DNA from 4 places in the Methylobacterium sp. FW102-HT35C08 genome. Region 1 is predicted to be linked to each of the others. Evidence: predicted binding sites of a transcription regulator. Region 1 holds the regulator's gene; each other region holds the start of a gene.
What was found. Region 1 encodes LexA, which represses DNA repair genes until DNA is damaged. Its sites were predicted from a motif close to TGTTCNNNNTGTGTTCNG; they were not measured.
Positions count from the first base shown of each region.

Region 1 (3,869 bases):
GCAAGCGCGGTCTGATCGGCCCGGCGACCAACGATGCGCTGCGCGCCGCCGGCATCTACCACGTGGTCTCGATCTCGGGGCTGCACATGGTGCTGGCCGCCGGCGTTGTGTTCTGGCTGGTGCGGGCGGCCCTGGCGCTGATCCCCCATTGCGCGCTGGTCTGGCCGATCAAGAAGATCGCGGCCGGCTTCGCGATGATCGGGGTCACCGCCTACTGTGCCTTCTCGGGCTGGGACATCGCGGCCGAGCGCTCGCTGATCATGACCCTGATCATGCTGGGCGCGATCCTGGTGGACCGGCCGGCCCTGTCGATGCGCAATCTCGCGCTCGCCGCGCTGATCGCCCTGGCCCGCGAGCCCGAGGGGCTGCTTGGCCCGAGCTTCCAGATGTCGTTCGGCGCGGTGGCGGGGCTGATTGCCTGCGCGCGGCTGATCGACGGACGGCTGTTCTTGCGCCCCGGGGCGGGGCGGATCGGGCGGATCGTCGGCACCGGCCTGTCGGCGGTCACCGGCACGCTGGCGACGACCCTGGTGGCGCAGATCGCCACCGCCCCCTTCGCCACCTACCATTTCCAGACAATCCAGCCGTTCGGGCTGATCGGCAATGCGCTGACGCTGCCTCTGGTCTCCCTGGTGGTGATGCCCTCCGCGGTGATCGGGATCCTCGCCTATCCGTTGGCTCTCGACCGGCCGATCTGGTGGCTCATGGGGCAGGCAGTCGGCGGTATGCTGGCGATCTCCGAATGGATCGCCGGGTTCGAGCGGGCAACGCTGGTGCTGCCGGCGTTCGGAACCGGGGCGCTGGGACTGCTCACGGCCGGGCTGCTGCTGGCGACGCTCCCGGTCTCGCGGCTGCGCTGGCTCGCCCTACCGCCGCTCCTGCTCGGCCTCGGCCTCGCGGCCCTGCCGGAGCGCTACGATCTCTACATCGACCGGCAGGGCGGAGGCGCCGCGGTGCGGGGTCCCGACGGGCGCCTTTCGGCGCTCGGAAATCCCTCCGGCTTCGTCCTGGAACAATGGCTGAAGGCGGACGGCGATAACCGCACACCCGAGCAGCGGAGCCGCCCGTCCGCGGGCGGGCGCTGCGACCGGCTCGGCTGCACCGCGATTCTGCCGAACGGCCGGGCGGTCGCCCTGGTTCGCGACTGGCGCGCCTTCCCGGAGGATTGCGCCCGGGCCACCGTGCTGATCACGGGCCTTGCGGCGCCCCCGACCTGCACGGGCCCGCTGGTCATCGACCGCGGCTTCCTCGCCAGTCACGGAGCCGTGGCCCTGCGCGCCGAAGCGGGCGGCTTCGCGATACAGGGCGCCCGGACCGATCAGCGGACGGTCCCCTGGCGGGCCCGCGCGGTGCCCCGCCCCGCCGCCGCTGCGCGGACCGGGACGGATCCTCCTGCGGACGCCTCCGGAGGGATGGCCGCGTCGGAGAGCGATCCGACAGGCGCCAACCCGGCTCCGGACGACGCGCCGGCCGCCCCGCTTCAGTAGCGGCGGACGAGGCTGACGAGCCGACCCTGGATCTGGACCCTGTCGGGACCGAGGACGCGGGTCTCGTAGGCCGGGTTGGCGGCTTCCAGGGCGATCGAGGAGCCGCGGCGGCGCAGGCGCTTGAGCGTCGCCTCCTCGTCGTCGATCAGGGCCACGATGATGTCGCCGGTGTTGGCGGTGTCCTGCTTGCGGATCACCACGAGGTCGCCGTCGAGGATGCCGGCCTCCACCATCGAGTCGCCGCGCACCTCCAGGGCGTAGTGCTCGCCGCCGGCCAGGAAGTCGGGCGAGAGGGTGATGGCGTGGCTCTGGTTCTGGATCGCCGAGACCGGTGTACCGGCCGCGATCCGGCCCATGACGGGGATCGACACGGCGCGGCCGGCCTCGTCGATCATGCGGGCATTGGCGGGCAGCGGCGGCTGCTTGGACTTGCCGCCCTCGACCACGCTCGGCGTGAAGCGGCGCGGCTCCGCCGGCGCCGCGGCAGCCGGGGACGTCAGGCTCTCGGGAATGCGGATCACCTCGATGGCCCGCGCCCGGTTCGGAAGGCGCCGCAGGAAGCCGCGCTCCTCCAGAGCCGTGATCAGACGATGGATGCCCGATTTCGACTTGAGATCGAGCGCATCCTTCATCTCGTCGAAGGAGGGGGGAACGCCGCATTCCTGCATGCGACTCTGGATGAATCGCAGGAGGTCCAGCTGCTTGCGCGTGAGCATCGAAGGGGGCCTCGCGGCTTGGCGGACCGCCTCGGGACGGTCTCGGAAACAAATCACGAACAGGTTAAACGTTCCGCAAGTGTTCCGCAAGCGTTATACGGCCACGCTTCTGCTGGCGCCGCGCTCCGAGGCAGAAACGAATTGACGGCGCAAGCGGAGCCGTTTCAATGCACCCACACGCCGCCGGACAGGGCGGCGGAGCCGGGGCGGGCTGAGATCGGGCTGGGATGACGAGGATGCGACGACCCGCGGCTCTGCTGCCTCCCGCCTTGACGGCCGTGACTCTGGCCTCCCTCGCTTTGGCGCTCGCGGGCTGCACCACGGGGTTCTCGTACATCTCCCGCAACTACGTCGCGCTCACCCCGCAGGTGGTCACGATCGGCTGCAAGGAGCCCTATGAGGTCTACGACAACCGGCAGTTGCGCCGGATGCTCATCGTCTCCAATGCCCTGCGTGAATATGCCGGCTGCAACCTGAGCGAGGTCCGGATCGATCCCGAGCCGGCGGCGACCCGGGTGAATCGCTTCCGCACCGCCGCCCGCACCTATCTCGACGAGACTGTGCGGGAAGATTGCCGGATCACCGGCGAGACCGTGTTCGATCCGCTGAAGACCGAGTTCGCCTACGCGTGCGACGCGCCGATCGAGAAGCGGGGCACGGTGGTGCCGCGCCTTCCGGGCCGCAACCCGGGCCTCGGCCCGCGCTGATCCGTCGGCGGCGGGCTCTCAAACGCCCGGCTTCGGAAAAGTCCGTTCCGCCGCATCTCCGGCGGCGGCCAGCAGCGCGCGGGCAAAGGCCCGAGCCTCCGCCCGGTCGAGCACGATCGCGGCGGTGACCGGACCTCCGCCCAGGTCGGACAGGGCGAGTTCCAGACGCACCCCATCGGGCACGGCGCTCGCCTGAAGGCTCCAGCCGGAGCTTCGATCCGCGCTCTCCACCATCTCACGTTACTCCCGCCTGCCCGGGAAAACGCCGCAGGCGCCCGCCGGAACCGGCCGTGCCCGGGCCTGTTCCCGAGCCGTGCCAAGCGCTTCCCTGCCTCGCCTGAACGCGTTCCTCAAGACCGCGGGCCCCGGACTCGTCGTGATGCTCGCCGACACGGATGTCGGCAGCCTGATCACGGCGGCCCAGAGCGGCGCACGCTGGGGCTACTCGCTGCTGCTCCTGCAGATCCTGCTGGTGCCGATTCTCTACGTCGTTCAGGAGCTGACGGTGCGGCTCGGCACCGCCACCGGCCGCGGCCACGGCGAGCTGATCCGGGCGCATTACGGGCCGGTCTGGGCCTGGATCTCCTACGGCGGCCTCGTGGTGGCCGGGATCGGCGCCATCGTGACGGAATTCTCCGGCATTGCCGGCATCGGCGACCTGTTCAGGGTGCCCCGGCTCGTGAGCCTCGGACTGCCAGCGGTCCTGCTGCTCGCGCTGGTCTTTACCGGGAGCTACCGGCGGGTCGAGGTGGTGGCGATCGTCGTCGGCCTGTTCGAGCTGGTCTTCATCGGCCTCGCCATCGCGGCGCGGCCGAACGTGGCCGAGATCGTCGCCTCCTTCGGGCACATGCCGCTCGGGGACGGCCAGTACCGGGTACTGATCGCCGCCAATATCGGCGCGGTGATCATGCCGTGGATGATCTTCTACCAGCAATCGGCAATCGTCGACAAAGGCCTCG
Region 1 covers NZ_JBYTCL010000002.1:2,042,005-2,045,873, reverse strand. The annotation lists gene AC3WSN_RS09700 (ComEC/Rec2 family competence protein) at 1-1,487, shown strand, start outside; gene lexA (transcriptional repressor LexA) at 1,481-2,203, opposite strand; gene AC3WSN_RS09690 (hypothetical protein) at 2,440-2,910, shown strand; gene AC3WSN_RS09685 (hypothetical protein) at 2,929-3,144, opposite strand; gene AC3WSN_RS09680 (NRAMP family divalent metal transporter) at 3,290-3,869, shown strand, end outside.

Region 2 (3,869 bases), 230 kb from region 1:
GTGCCGCGCATGACGGAGCGGACGCTTGCGCCGGAGGCCGTGTCAGACCGCCAGCCCGAGTTGCTGCGGCCCGTCGGGCTCGTCCTGAGCGAAGCCCGACAGCGATACCCCGATCAGCCGCGCGCTGCGCCGAAGGGGGAACAGGCCGGCGAGTAGGTCGAGGCCGATCCGCTCCAGATTGGTCCGGTCGGCCACGGGAACGGTGAGCGATTTCGCCCGGGTGACCTGGGCGAAATCCGAAAATTTCAGCTTCAGGGTCACGGTCCGGGCGCGCATGCCCTTGGCGTCGGCCCCGGTCCAGACCTTGTCGAACAGCGGCGCCAGCCGGGCGGCCAGAACCTCGAAGGCGGCTGTGTCCTCCGAGAAGGTGGTCTCCGCGCCGATCGACTTGCGCACCCGGTGGGCGCGGACCGGCCGCGCGTCGATCCCGCGGGCGACGGCGTAATAGTAGGCGCCCGCCGATCCGAAGGTCTCGCGCAGGCGCTCGGGCGTCCAGGCGCGGAGATCGGCCCCGGTCTCGATCCCGAGCCGCTTCATCTTCGCCTCGGTGACCGGGCCGACCCCGTGGAACCGGCCGATCGGCAGTTCCGCCACGAAATCCGGTCCCATGGCGGGGGTGATGACGAACAGGGCGTTCGGCTTCCTGTGGTCGGACGCCACCTTGGCGAGGAACTTGTTGTACGAGACCCCCGCCGAGGCGATGAGCCCGGTGCGTTCCAAGATCTCGGCCCGGATCGCCTTCGCCACGGCCGTCGCCGTCGGGAGCCCCAGGAGGTTCTCGGTGACGTCGAGATAGGCCTCGTCGAGCGCCACCGGCTCGATGATCGGCGTGTGCCGGGCGAAGACCGCCCGGATCTCCTCAGAGACCGCCCGGTAGACCTCGAAGCGCGGCTTCACGAACAGCAGATCCGGGCAGAGCCGGCGGGCGGTGGCCGACGGCATGGCCGAGCGGACGCCGAACTTCCGGGCCTCGTAGCTCGCCGCCGCCACCACGCCGCGCTCCCGCGAGCCGCCCACGGCCAGCGGCAGGCCGCGCAAGGACGGGTCGTCGCGCTGCTCCACGGAGGCGTAGAACGCGTCCATGTCGATGTGGATGATTTTTCGGAGCGCGACCTCCGGATCCATCGCCGCCTCGGAGATACGCCGTGGGTTCCTGCTCTGTTCCGAGAAAGCGCGGCGGGCCGGCGGGGTCAAGCCGCGCTGGACGTGGCGTCAACAGAGATGTCCCACCCGCGCCCTCATCCTGAGGTGCCCGCGTCAGCGGGCCTCGAAGGAGGGCTCCAGGGATCGCCGTATCTTCTGGAGATCTCCTTCGAGGCCTCTGCTGCGCTCCGGCACCTCAGGATGAGGACGCGGTTTGGAAAGTCGCTACGGCGCGCCGCCTCAGGCCACGCTGCCGTAGAGGTCGTAGGCCTCGGCCCGGTCGATCTTCACGGTGACGATATCGCCGACCCGCACCGGGCGCCGGAAGGCGGCGTGGACAGTGCCGTCGATCTCCGGCGCGTCGGCCTTGGACCGGCCCCGCGCAACCCCGCCCTCGACGGAATCGACGATGATGGGCAGCCGCTTGCCGACCTTGGCCCGCTGGAGCCTCAGCGCGATCCCGTTCTGCGTCTCCATGAACCGGCGCTTGCGCTCGGCCTTGACCTCCGGCGGAACGAGGTCGCCCAGCGCGTTGGCGGTGGCGCCCGCCACCGGCTCGTACTCGAAGCAGCCGACCCGATCGAGCTTGGCCTCCTGCAGCCAGGCCAGCAATTCCTCGAACTCGGCCTCGGTCTCGCCGGGGAAGCCGACGATGAAGGTCGAGCGGATCGCGAGGTCCGGGCAGATCTGCCGCCAGCTCCGGATCCGGTCGAGCTGGCGTTCCTGGTTGCCGGGGCGGCGCATGCGCTTGAGCACCGAGGGGCTCGCGTGCTGGAGCGGCATGTCGAGATAGGGGAGCACCTTGCCCTCGGCCATCAGCGGGATGACCTCGTCCACGTGCGGATAGGGGTAGACGTAGTGCAGCCGCACCCAGGCCCCGAGCTCGCCGAGCTCCTTGGTGAGGTCGTAGAACTTCGCCCGGACCTGACGGTCCTGCCACGGGCTCTCACTGTAGCGGATATCGACGCCGTAGGCGCTGGTGTCCTGGCTGACCACCAGCAGCTCCTTCACGCCGGCTTTGACCAGTTTTTCCGCCTCGCGCAGCACGTCGGCGGCGGGGCGGCTGACGAGGTTCCCGCGCAAGGACGGGATGATGCAGAAGCTGCACCGGTTGCTGCACCCCTCCGAGATCTTCAGGTAGGCGTAGTGGCGCGGGGTGAGCTTGATTCCCTGCGGCGGCACGAGGTCGAGGAACGGGTCGTGGGCCGGCGGCACCGCCTCGTGGACGGCCGCCACCACCGACTCGTAGGCCTGGGGGCCGGTCACCGCCAGGAGGTCGGGATACTTCTCGCGGATCTCCTCCGGCTGCGCGCCCATGCAGCCGGTGACGATGACCCGGCCGTTCTCCGCCATGGCCTCGCCGATCGCCGAGAGCGATTCCGCCTTGGCCGAATCGAGGAAGCCGCAGGTGTTGACGATCACCACGTCGGCGCCGTCGTGCCGGCGGGCCAGCTCGTAACCCTCGGCGCGCAGATGGGTCAGGATCCGCTCGGAATCGACCAGCGCCTTCGGGCAGCCCAGCGAGACGAAGGAGATCTTGGGGGCCGAGGCCTTGGGGGCAGGTATGGCGGTGGCGGTCATGGGCGCATTCGACGGGTCGGACACCGCCCGCGCGCGTGACCTGTGGGACAGTCACACGGAACGCGAGGGCGAGAATTCGGGATGGGGCTCCTATAGCGATTCCCGCCGGCCTGCGCGAGACCGGCCGCCGCAGGGGTGCCCGGCCCCGCGCGCGAGGCTGACTGTCGCCGGCAAACTTGGCTGTTGGGCAAGTCTTTACCGGCCGATCCTGACACCACACATCAAGAAGCGGCGGCGCCGGCCGGCGCCGAGGACCGAGGCCGTGCGCGCCGCGCGGCGGTGCCTGCGTGGAACTGCCGCTTCCCCCGCGGCATCGCCTGTGCGACGGCAGCGTGCGCGCGGCCTCCAAGGACATCAGCCCCGAACCCGGTCATGTGGACCCGAGAGATCCCCCTCATCGATCCCGTCGCAGCGGCGGCCCGGCTGCGGGCCCTGCCGGGGCTCGCCTTCCTCGACAGCGCCATGCGGCACGATCCGCTCGGGCGCCATTCGATCGTCGCCGCCGAGCCGTTCGCACGCTTCCGGTTCCGCGACGGACGCGCGACCCTGGATGGCCGCCCGGTGCCGGGCGGGCCCTTCGCGGCCCTGCGGGCCTGCCTCGCGCCGTACCGGATCGCGCCCGGTCCGGACGAACCGTTCCCGGGCGGCGCCATCGGCTATCTCGCCTACGATCTCGGCGCGCAGCTGGAACGGGTCACGGTGCCGGCCCGACGGGCAGGGCTCACCGACGACATCGCCTTCAATCTCTACGACACGGCCCTGGTCATCGACCACGCCGCCGGCACCGCCCGGCTGGTCGCCACCGGCTTCCCCGAGCGCGAGCCCGCCGCCCGGCAGAACCGCGCCGAAGCGCAGCTCGCCCGCTTCGCCGACCTGCTCGGCGCCGCGGCGGCCCCGGCCCCGCCGCCGTCCGAACCCGCCGAGAAGCTCACGTGGCGTTCCAATTTCGACCGGCAAACCTATGAAGACGCTGTCGAAAAGGTGCGCGCCTATATCCGGGCCGGCGACATCTACCAGGCCAACATCGCTCAGCGTTTCTCGGCGGACCTACCGGCCGGCTTCGACCCGTTCGCGCTCTATCGCCGCCTGCGCGAGACCAATCCCGCGACCTTCGGTGCCTATCTGGAGCTGGAGGGACTGACGGT
Region 2 covers NZ_JBYTCL010000002.1:1,811,257-1,815,125, reverse strand. The annotation lists gene dinB (DNA polymerase IV) at 43-1,125, opposite strand; gene rimO (30S ribosomal protein S12 methylthiotransferase RimO) at 1,384-2,724, opposite strand; gene pabB (aminodeoxychorismate synthase component I) at 3,097-3,869, shown strand, end outside.
Region 2: dinB (DNA polymerase IV) is a predicted target of LexA. The motif match lies at 1,149-1,166, and genes of this name have one in related genera.

Region 3 (3,869 bases), 3.9 Mb from region 1:
ACGGCATCGAGGCTCGGGTGATCGAGGCCGACCTGCTCGCGTCCGCGGCGGAACGCCGCGCTGCGGGCCTGCTGCCGGACAGTTTCGACCTGGTGCTGACCAATCCGCCCTTCTTCGACGGCGGCCACCGGGCCTCGCCCAATCCAGGACGGGCGACCGCCCACACCTTTGCCGGGCAGGACCTCGACGCCTGGATCAGGGCCTGCACGGCGGTCCTTCGACCCGGCGGTCGCCTTGGGCTCATCCATCGGGCCGAGGCGCTGCCCGCCTGTCTCGATGCACTCAAGAGACGATACGGCGGCATCGCGATCCGCCCGGTCCACGCCCGGGCCGAGGCACCCGCGATCCGCCTCCTGATCAGCGCGACCAAGGGCAGCCGCGCCGCGCTGAGTCTGCGCCCGCCGCTCGTGCTGCACGATCCCGACGGGCGCTTCACCCCGGAAGCCGCAGCGCTCCATCGCGGAGCACCGTGGCGGCCCGCCTGACCCCTCCGTTCACGCGGCCAGGGCCGCCGGCTCCTCCTCGCGGATGCCGAGAAACCGCTCTACCTCGGTGAGATCCGGGAAGGACAAGAATTCCGGGCGCAGCGGCTCGGGCAGGCCTTCGAAATTGAGCCCCGGGAACGTATCGGGGTGCGGATAGAGCTGCCAGGCGGCACCGGGTTCCAGCGGTGGAAACAGGATCGCGACCTTCTCGGCGCCGAGCCGCACGATCCGCGATGGGCTGTACGACAAGGTCTCGATGCTCCAGCCCCGGTGGGCGTCCCGGCGGGCCTTCATGGTGCGGCGGCTCGTCGCGCGATGCATGGCGGTCTCCTTCGGTAGGGGGATCGATTGCGGATGGGTTAGGCGGCGCTCTTGCGGCCGGACCGCTTGGGCCAGCCGAGCGCCACGAGGCGCGCTTTTGCGTAGTCCCGGACCTCATCGCGGGTGCCGGCGGGCATCGTCGCCAGGACGGCCTGGGTGGCGCCGTCCAGCATCAGGTCCGTGACGGCGTTGATCGTCTCGGCCTCGTCGATCCGGCGCTTGAGATCGCCTTCGGCCTCGGTGATCTCGTCGAAGGCCGGCGGCTCCTCGAAATCCTCGTCCACGGCCCGGACCGCGGGCTGGTGGGCGCGGAACTCGTCGGCCTCTTCCTCCGAGTAGACGAGGCCGTGCAGCTCGATCAGCTTGAGGATGACGCGGTCCTTACCCCGCTTCTCGGCCATGGCGTAGACATAGGCCGCTTGCTTGCCCGAGACGCGGTAGTTCACATTCACCAGAGCCTCGCCCAGCGACCACTCGACCCGCTCGGTCCCGGGCTTCGCGCCGGGCAGGCGGCCGGTCACGAGGATCACGGCCTCGTCGCGCTCGGACCGGATGATGGTCGGCGGCTCGAACACGATCCCGGCCTGTGCGGCGATGCGCTCCAGCGTCTTGTGGTAGATCACGGCCGTTCCCTGGACGCGCCAGACGTTGCCCCCGAAGGGCTCGCCGTAGCGGACGAGGATGTCGGCGATCTGCTTGTCGGCGGTTCGCATGCGGGGCTCGTTCCGGCGGGATTGGGCCGCGTCGTCCACAGCTTTGTACGGCGACGCTCTTTTGTTCTCTTTTTGTTCGTCTCTATATGCGCAATCCTCCCGAGATGCGCAAGGGTCGGCCGCCGATTTCCGGGACTTCTGGGCCCATGGGATGGGCACCGCGCCCGGCCGTTCGGGCTCGCTGGGCGACGCGACCCGCTCCGTCATCCCGGGGCCGCGCAGCGGCGCCCCGGAACGACGGGGCTAATCTCGTCAGTTCGCGCGGGGTGTTGGACTGCGTCGGCATATGCGTGGGCATTTGGGGATGCTGACCCCGTGCCTGCGCATCTCTTCGGCGGATCACCCGCGCGGAACTCGCTCAGGGGACGCCCACTAAGTCGGTCTGCTGCAAAGCTGCGCCGGAGACTCGCATTGTTGCTGCACCGCATCCTAGGTTAGACCGCAGGAACGATGTCTGAGGCAGCCGCCGCGATGACCCCATCCCTCTGGACCCGCCTGTCGAATCCGAGCCACTTCATGCGGTGGTCAGGCGCGCTGGTGCCGTGGCTCACCGCCCTCTCGCTCGGCGTGCTGGCGGTCGGCCTGTACATGACCTTCTTCGTGGTGCCGCCCGATTACCAGCAGGGTGAGACCGTGCGGATCATGTACATCCATGTCCCCGCGGCATGGCTCGGGGTCTTCTTCTACGGTGCCATGAGCGTGTCGGCGATCGGCAGCCTGGTCTGGCGCCATCCGCTCGCTGACGTCGCCCAGCGCGCCGCGGCGCCGATCGGGGCCGCCTTCACGCTGATCTGCCTCGTCACTGGTTCCCTGTGGGGCAAGCCCATGTGGGGAACCTACTGGGTCTGGGACGCGCGCCTGACCTCGATGCTGATCCTGCTGCTGATCTATTGCGGCATCATCGCGCTGTGGCGGACCCTGGAGGACCCCAACCGGGCCGCGCGCGCGGTGGCGATCCTGACCCTCGTCGGCGCCGTGAACCTGCCGATCATCAAGTTCTCGGTGAACTGGTGGTCGACCCTGCACCAGCCGGCCTCGATCCTGCGCATGGGCGGGTCGACCATCGATCCGTCGATGCTCTACCCGCTGCTGGTCATGATCGCCGCCGCGACGCTCGGCGGGACGACCCTGCACCTCTACGCGATGCGCACCGAGATCATGCGTCGCCGGGTGCGGACGCTGACGATCCGCGAGGCCGAGCGCCTGGACCGGACCCAGCCGCGCCTCACCCCGACACCGGCGTCGCTGCCGGTCGGTCAGCCGGTCTAGGAGGACCGCGATGGATCTCGGATCTCACGGCGGCTTCATCCTGGCGGCCTACGGCTTCACGGGGCTGGTGATGGTTGCCCTCCTCGGCAACGCGATCCGCGACCGGCGGGCGCAGTTGCGCGCGCTCCGGGGCTTCGGCGAGGATCGGCGATGACCACCCCCCTCGACGAGGCGACCGGGCGGCCGCCGCCCGTCCGCCGCTCGCTCCTGCTGATCGTGCCGGCCCTCGCCTTCGCGGCGCTCGCCGCCGTGCTGTTCCTGCGCCTGCGCTCGGGCGCGGATCCGGCGGCCCTGCCCTCCGCGATGATCGGCAAGCCGGTGCCGAGCTTCGACCTGCCCGCCGTGCCGGGGCTGACCGCCGCGGGCGCACCCGTGCCGGGGCTGTCGAGCCGGGACCTGAAGGGGCAGATCACGGTGCTGAACGTCTTCGCCTCGTGGTGCGCCCCCTGCCAGGTGGAGCACCCGATGCTGATGCGGCTGGCGAAGGAGCCCGGGATCCGGCTCGTCGGCATCGACTATAAGGAGCCGAGCCCCGAGGCCGGCCAGCGCTTCCTGGCCCGGCACGGCGTGCCGTTCAGCGCGGTTGGGGCGGATGCCAGCGGACGGGCGGCCATCGATTTCGGCGTTTACGGCGTGCCCGAGACGTTCATCGTCGGACCCGACGGTGTGATCCGCGACAAGCTCGTCGGCATCCTGACGCCGGAGAACTTCGCGAGCGTGCTCGCGCGCATCCGCGCTGCCGGAAAGGTCGCGGCGGCGCAGTAGCGCCTACGCGCCGGGCTGCGGCTCCTTGCGCTCGTAGCGGGTCAGCAGCGGCGTCTGCGCCAGCGCGAACAGCACGGTGATCGGCATGATGCCGAACACCTTGAAGTTCACCCAGAAATCCTCCGTCTGGGTCCGCCACACCGCCTCGTTGAGCGCCGCCAGCACGAAGAAGAACACGCCCCAGCGGAAGGTGAGCTTGCGCCAGCCTTCCTCAGTGAGGCTGAACATCGAATCGAGCACCACCGACAGGAGCGAGCGCCCGAAGGCGAGTCCGCCGAGCAGCACCGTGCCGAACAGCGCGTTCACGATGGTCGGC
Region 3 covers NZ_JBYTCL010000002.1:5,937,762-5,941,630, reverse strand. The annotation lists gene AC3WSN_RS28440 (tRNA1(Val) (adenine(37)-N6)-methyltransferase) at 1-485, shown strand, start outside; gene AC3WSN_RS28435 (hypothetical protein) at 495-806, opposite strand; gene AC3WSN_RS28430 (trna delta -isopentenylpyrophosphate transferase) at 845-1,519, opposite strand; gene AC3WSN_RS28425 (heme ABC transporter permease) at 1,991-2,788, shown strand; gene ccmD (heme exporter protein CcmD) at 2,799-2,942, shown strand; gene AC3WSN_RS28415 (DsbE family thiol:disulfide interchange protein) at 2,939-3,553, shown strand; gene AC3WSN_RS28410 (septation protein A) at 3,557-3,869, opposite strand, start outside.
Region 3: AC3WSN_RS28430 (trna delta -isopentenylpyrophosphate transferase) is a predicted target of LexA. The motif match lies at 1,582-1,599, and genes of this name have one in related genera.

Region 4 (3,869 bases), 2.6 Mb from region 1:
TGGTCGACGTGCCGCTGATGAACGCGCTGACCAAGGCGGTCCCGGAGCATGCAGGCCTGCTCCTCGTGGGCGACGTCGACCAGCTGCCCTCGGTCGGGCCCGGCCAGGTGCTCGCCGACGTGATCGCCTCCGGCGCGGTGCCGGTGGCGCGGCTCACCGAGGTGTTCCGGCAGGCGGCCGAGAGCCGGATCGTGGTCAACGCCCACCGGATCAACGCGGGCACGATGCCCGAGCCCGCCCCGCGCGGCGCCGAAAGCGACTTCCACTGGATCGCGATCGACGAACCCGAGCCGGCGGTGCAGACGTTGATCGAGGTGGTGACCCGGCGGATCCCGGCCCGGTTCGGCCTCGATCCGGTCCGCGACGTGCAGGTGCTCACCCCGATGCAGCGCGGCGTGCTCGGCGCGCGCAACCTCAACCAAGAACTCCAGGCCGTGCTGAACCCGAACCCGCCGGTCTCGGTGGAGCGCTTCGGCTGGCGCTTCTCCCCGGGCGACCGGGTGATGGAGAGCCAGAACGACTACGACCGGGAGGTGTTCAACGGCGACCTCGGCACGGTCGCGCGGATCGACGTGGACGAGGGCGCGGTGATCGTCGATTTTGAGGGCCGGGAGGTAATCTACCCCTACGGCGAGCTCGACACGCTGGTGCCGGCTTACGCCACCACCATCCACAAATCGCAGGGCTCGGAATATCCGGCGGTGGTGATCCCGCTGGCGATGCAGCACTGGACGATGCTGGCGCGGAACCTCCTCTACACGGGCGTGACCCGCGGCAAGCGGCTCGTGGTGCTGCTCGGGCAGCGCAAGGCCGTGGCAGTGGCGGTCCGCGGCGGCACCATGAAGCCGCGCTGGACCAAGCTGCGGGATTGGCTGAGCCGGTGAAGCCTCCCAGAGGCGGACGCTCTATTTACGGGGGACCAGGGTCCTGGCTGCCTTGGGGCCCGCCGATCACCGCCCGCACGCCGCCCCATTATGGCGTGCATCCCGCGCCGAGTGCAGCGTCTCGCGCCGGATGATCCATTCATTGCGCCGACCGCTCGGGATCAGAAGGCCTTGCAGCGAGAGCGCCGTCGCCCAGGCCGCAATCGCCCTATCCGGCAGCGCGAACGAGGACGATGCGGTCCGCAGGCTCGCGAGCTCGGCCGGCTGAAGGCGGCTGAAGCGCCGCCGCACCCATCCCCGCTCCCGCACCTGCCGCAGCGCCGTCTCGACCTTCACCGCGCCGGGGCCGCGCACCAGCGCGCGATCGAGCGCAGACATGAGGATCAGAGCCTGCCAATCCCGAGGCGAGACGCTGAAGCAGCCGAACCCGGCAACCTCAAGCCCGATGGCGTGGGACAGGCCGTCGGCCGCGATCCGGGCCGGCGCCAAACCCGCGACAGGCATCGCGCGCACCTCTCGACACGCTGCGGCGTAGGCGCGCTCCAGAGCGGCAGAGGTCCGGCCCGGCCGGAGGGGGCGGTCGACCGTCTCCGCGAGCGCGGCGGAAACGCGTTGACGTTTCGGGTTGTGCAGCCATCGACGAGGCGACCGGGAGAGGATGGCATCCTCAAGGTCTCGGCGCCCTGCGCTCTGCAGCAAGCCTGACAGGTCGATCTCGACCGCGGCGATCCCGAGGTTCGCGATCCCGGCGATCTTATCGGGGCCGCACGCGTGCGTGACCTGAAACTCGACCAGCAGATCCCGGTCTGCGCGGCGCACGATCACGTCAGGCACGATGGTACCGAGCCGGTGCTCCAAGAGCGCCGAATCAAACCGGCAGGGCCCGCCCGGGTGAAGCGGCTGCCGCTCGCCATCGCGGAGCACGGGAGGCAGGGCGAGCGTCAGCTTGGAGGCGAGCAGTTCCTTGGCGAACCGGTGCAAGGCTGTCTCCGGGCCGCCGTGACAGGAGCGCTCCCCGGCCGCGCCGTGATGCCCGAAATGGTGTTGGACCCGGTCACCTCTGCGGGCCACCAGCGGCGTTCCACAGCGTGGGCACCGACAGCCGCACGCCAAGCCGGAGCCGACCTCCGAGATGTGGGCGAGAGTACCGTCGGCACGGACGCCGAAGACGAGGCCCTCAGAGACCGCGATGCCGCCGCGCATGTCGCTCCCCCTCGCCCGGATCCAGTTTCCGCCGCGTCGGCGGAAGCGTCAGACTTGCGTCACGATCTCTCATGCCGTTGGAGCGGCACCGGCTCGCGTTCGGCATGAGCGGCAGCTGTCCCATCCCGTGTGCCTGTTGCGCGCGGAGCCCGACTAGAACAAAATGCGAACCCGCTGCCAAGGGCGGCGAGCGTCTTCGCGGTCAGCGACATGTCACCTCCGAATTCCGGTCGCACGCTGTTCTTCTTCGAGAAGCCCTCGGCCATGCGGCAGCTGCAGCGCTTCTTCCGCTCGCCGACGACCGTCTGCGTGGCTGCCGAGGGGCACCTGCTGTCGGCCGAGGAGCCGGGCAGCATCCGGCCCGAGTGGAAGCCCTGGCGCTTCGAGGCCTTGCCGATCGTGCTCGATACGATCCCGGTCAGCCACGGCACGAACCGGTCCGGCCAGTCGCACGCGCCGAAGATCGCGTCGATCCGGCAGGCCCTGAGCGGCGTCGACCGGGTAATCATCGCCACCGACCCGGGACGCGAGGGCTCCATGATCGCCTGGGAGGTGCTGGAGCATCTCGGCTGGCGCGGGCGCGTCGACCGGCTCAAGCTCGGTGCGCTCGACGATGTCTCGATCCGCCGCGCCTTCGCGGCCCTGGCCAAGGAGCCCGGTTCAGGCGAGCGCGACTACGCCGCCTACCTGGAGGCGCTGTGCAGGCAGTACGAGGATTACCACCTCGGTCTGAACGGCACACGGGCGATTTCGCTGCGGCTGCGCCCGCCGGCCTTCCGTGAGCCCTGGCGCTTCGGCGGCGTGCAGACACCCACCCTCGCGATCCTGGCCGACCTGGAGGCGCGCATCCGCTCCTTCGTGCCGCAGGATTTCTTCAAGGTGGCCCTGCACCTGAGCACGCGGTCCGGCGCCGAGCTGATCCTGTGGCATGCGCCCAACGAGCGGATCTTCGACCCGGCGATCGCCGAGACGATCCGTGCCGCCGCGGCGACGTGGTCGGGTCCCCTGGCCGTCGAGCACAAGGACGTGCGGCGCGCGCCGCCGCGGCTGTTCTCGAAAGACACCTTGGCGCGGCGCTGCGCCAAGCGGTTCGGCTGGGATCCGCAGCACACGGCCGGTCTCGCCCAGGAGCTGTACGATCAGGGCTACCTCAGCTACCCGCGGACCGAGTCCGAATACCTGCCGGACGGACAGGCGGGCGATGCCGCTGCGGTCATGACGGCCGTGGTTTCCGTGCTGACCGATCTGCGCAGCGTCATACCCGGGACCGAGGCGCCCGTGATCCGACGCGGGGCCAAGGGACACTACGTCAAGGACCCGGGCGAGCACCACGCCATCGTGCCCCTGCGCAAGGTTCCAGAGCGCGGCCGCCTCTCGGCCGACCAGTTCCGGCTGTGGGAACTCGTCGCGAAGGCCTATCTGGCCGCCCACCTTCCCGACGGCATCGATGCCCGCACGCGTGTCGCGGCCGAGGTCGGGACCCCTTTGGGGACGAAGCGCTTCGCCGTGTCGGGCAGCGTCATACGCGCGCCGGGGTGGCGCGCGATCTACGGCAGCGAGGCTGACCTCGAGGCCGATGCCGTCCCCGGCAAGGCGAAACGCGACGCCGAGGCCACGTCCGCGCGCCTGCCGGCCGTGGACGATGGCGAGGGCGCATCGGCCACGAAGGCAGGCGTCGCCACCGCGATGACCGAACCGCCGCGGCGGATCAGCCGCGGCGAGCTGCCGGTGGTGATGGGCCGGCTGATCGACCAGGTGGATGATCCGGCGGTCAAGCGCGCG
Region 4 covers NZ_JBYTCL010000002.1:4,635,093-4,638,961, forward strand. The annotation lists gene recD2 (SF1B family DNA helicase RecD2) at 1-884, shown strand, start outside; gene AC3WSN_RS21990 (hypothetical protein) at 951-1,865, opposite strand; gene AC3WSN_RS21995 (type IA DNA topoisomerase) at 2,298-3,869, shown strand, end outside.
Region 4: AC3WSN_RS21995 (type IA DNA topoisomerase) is a predicted target of LexA. The motif match lies at 2,242-2,259, and genes of this name have one in related genera.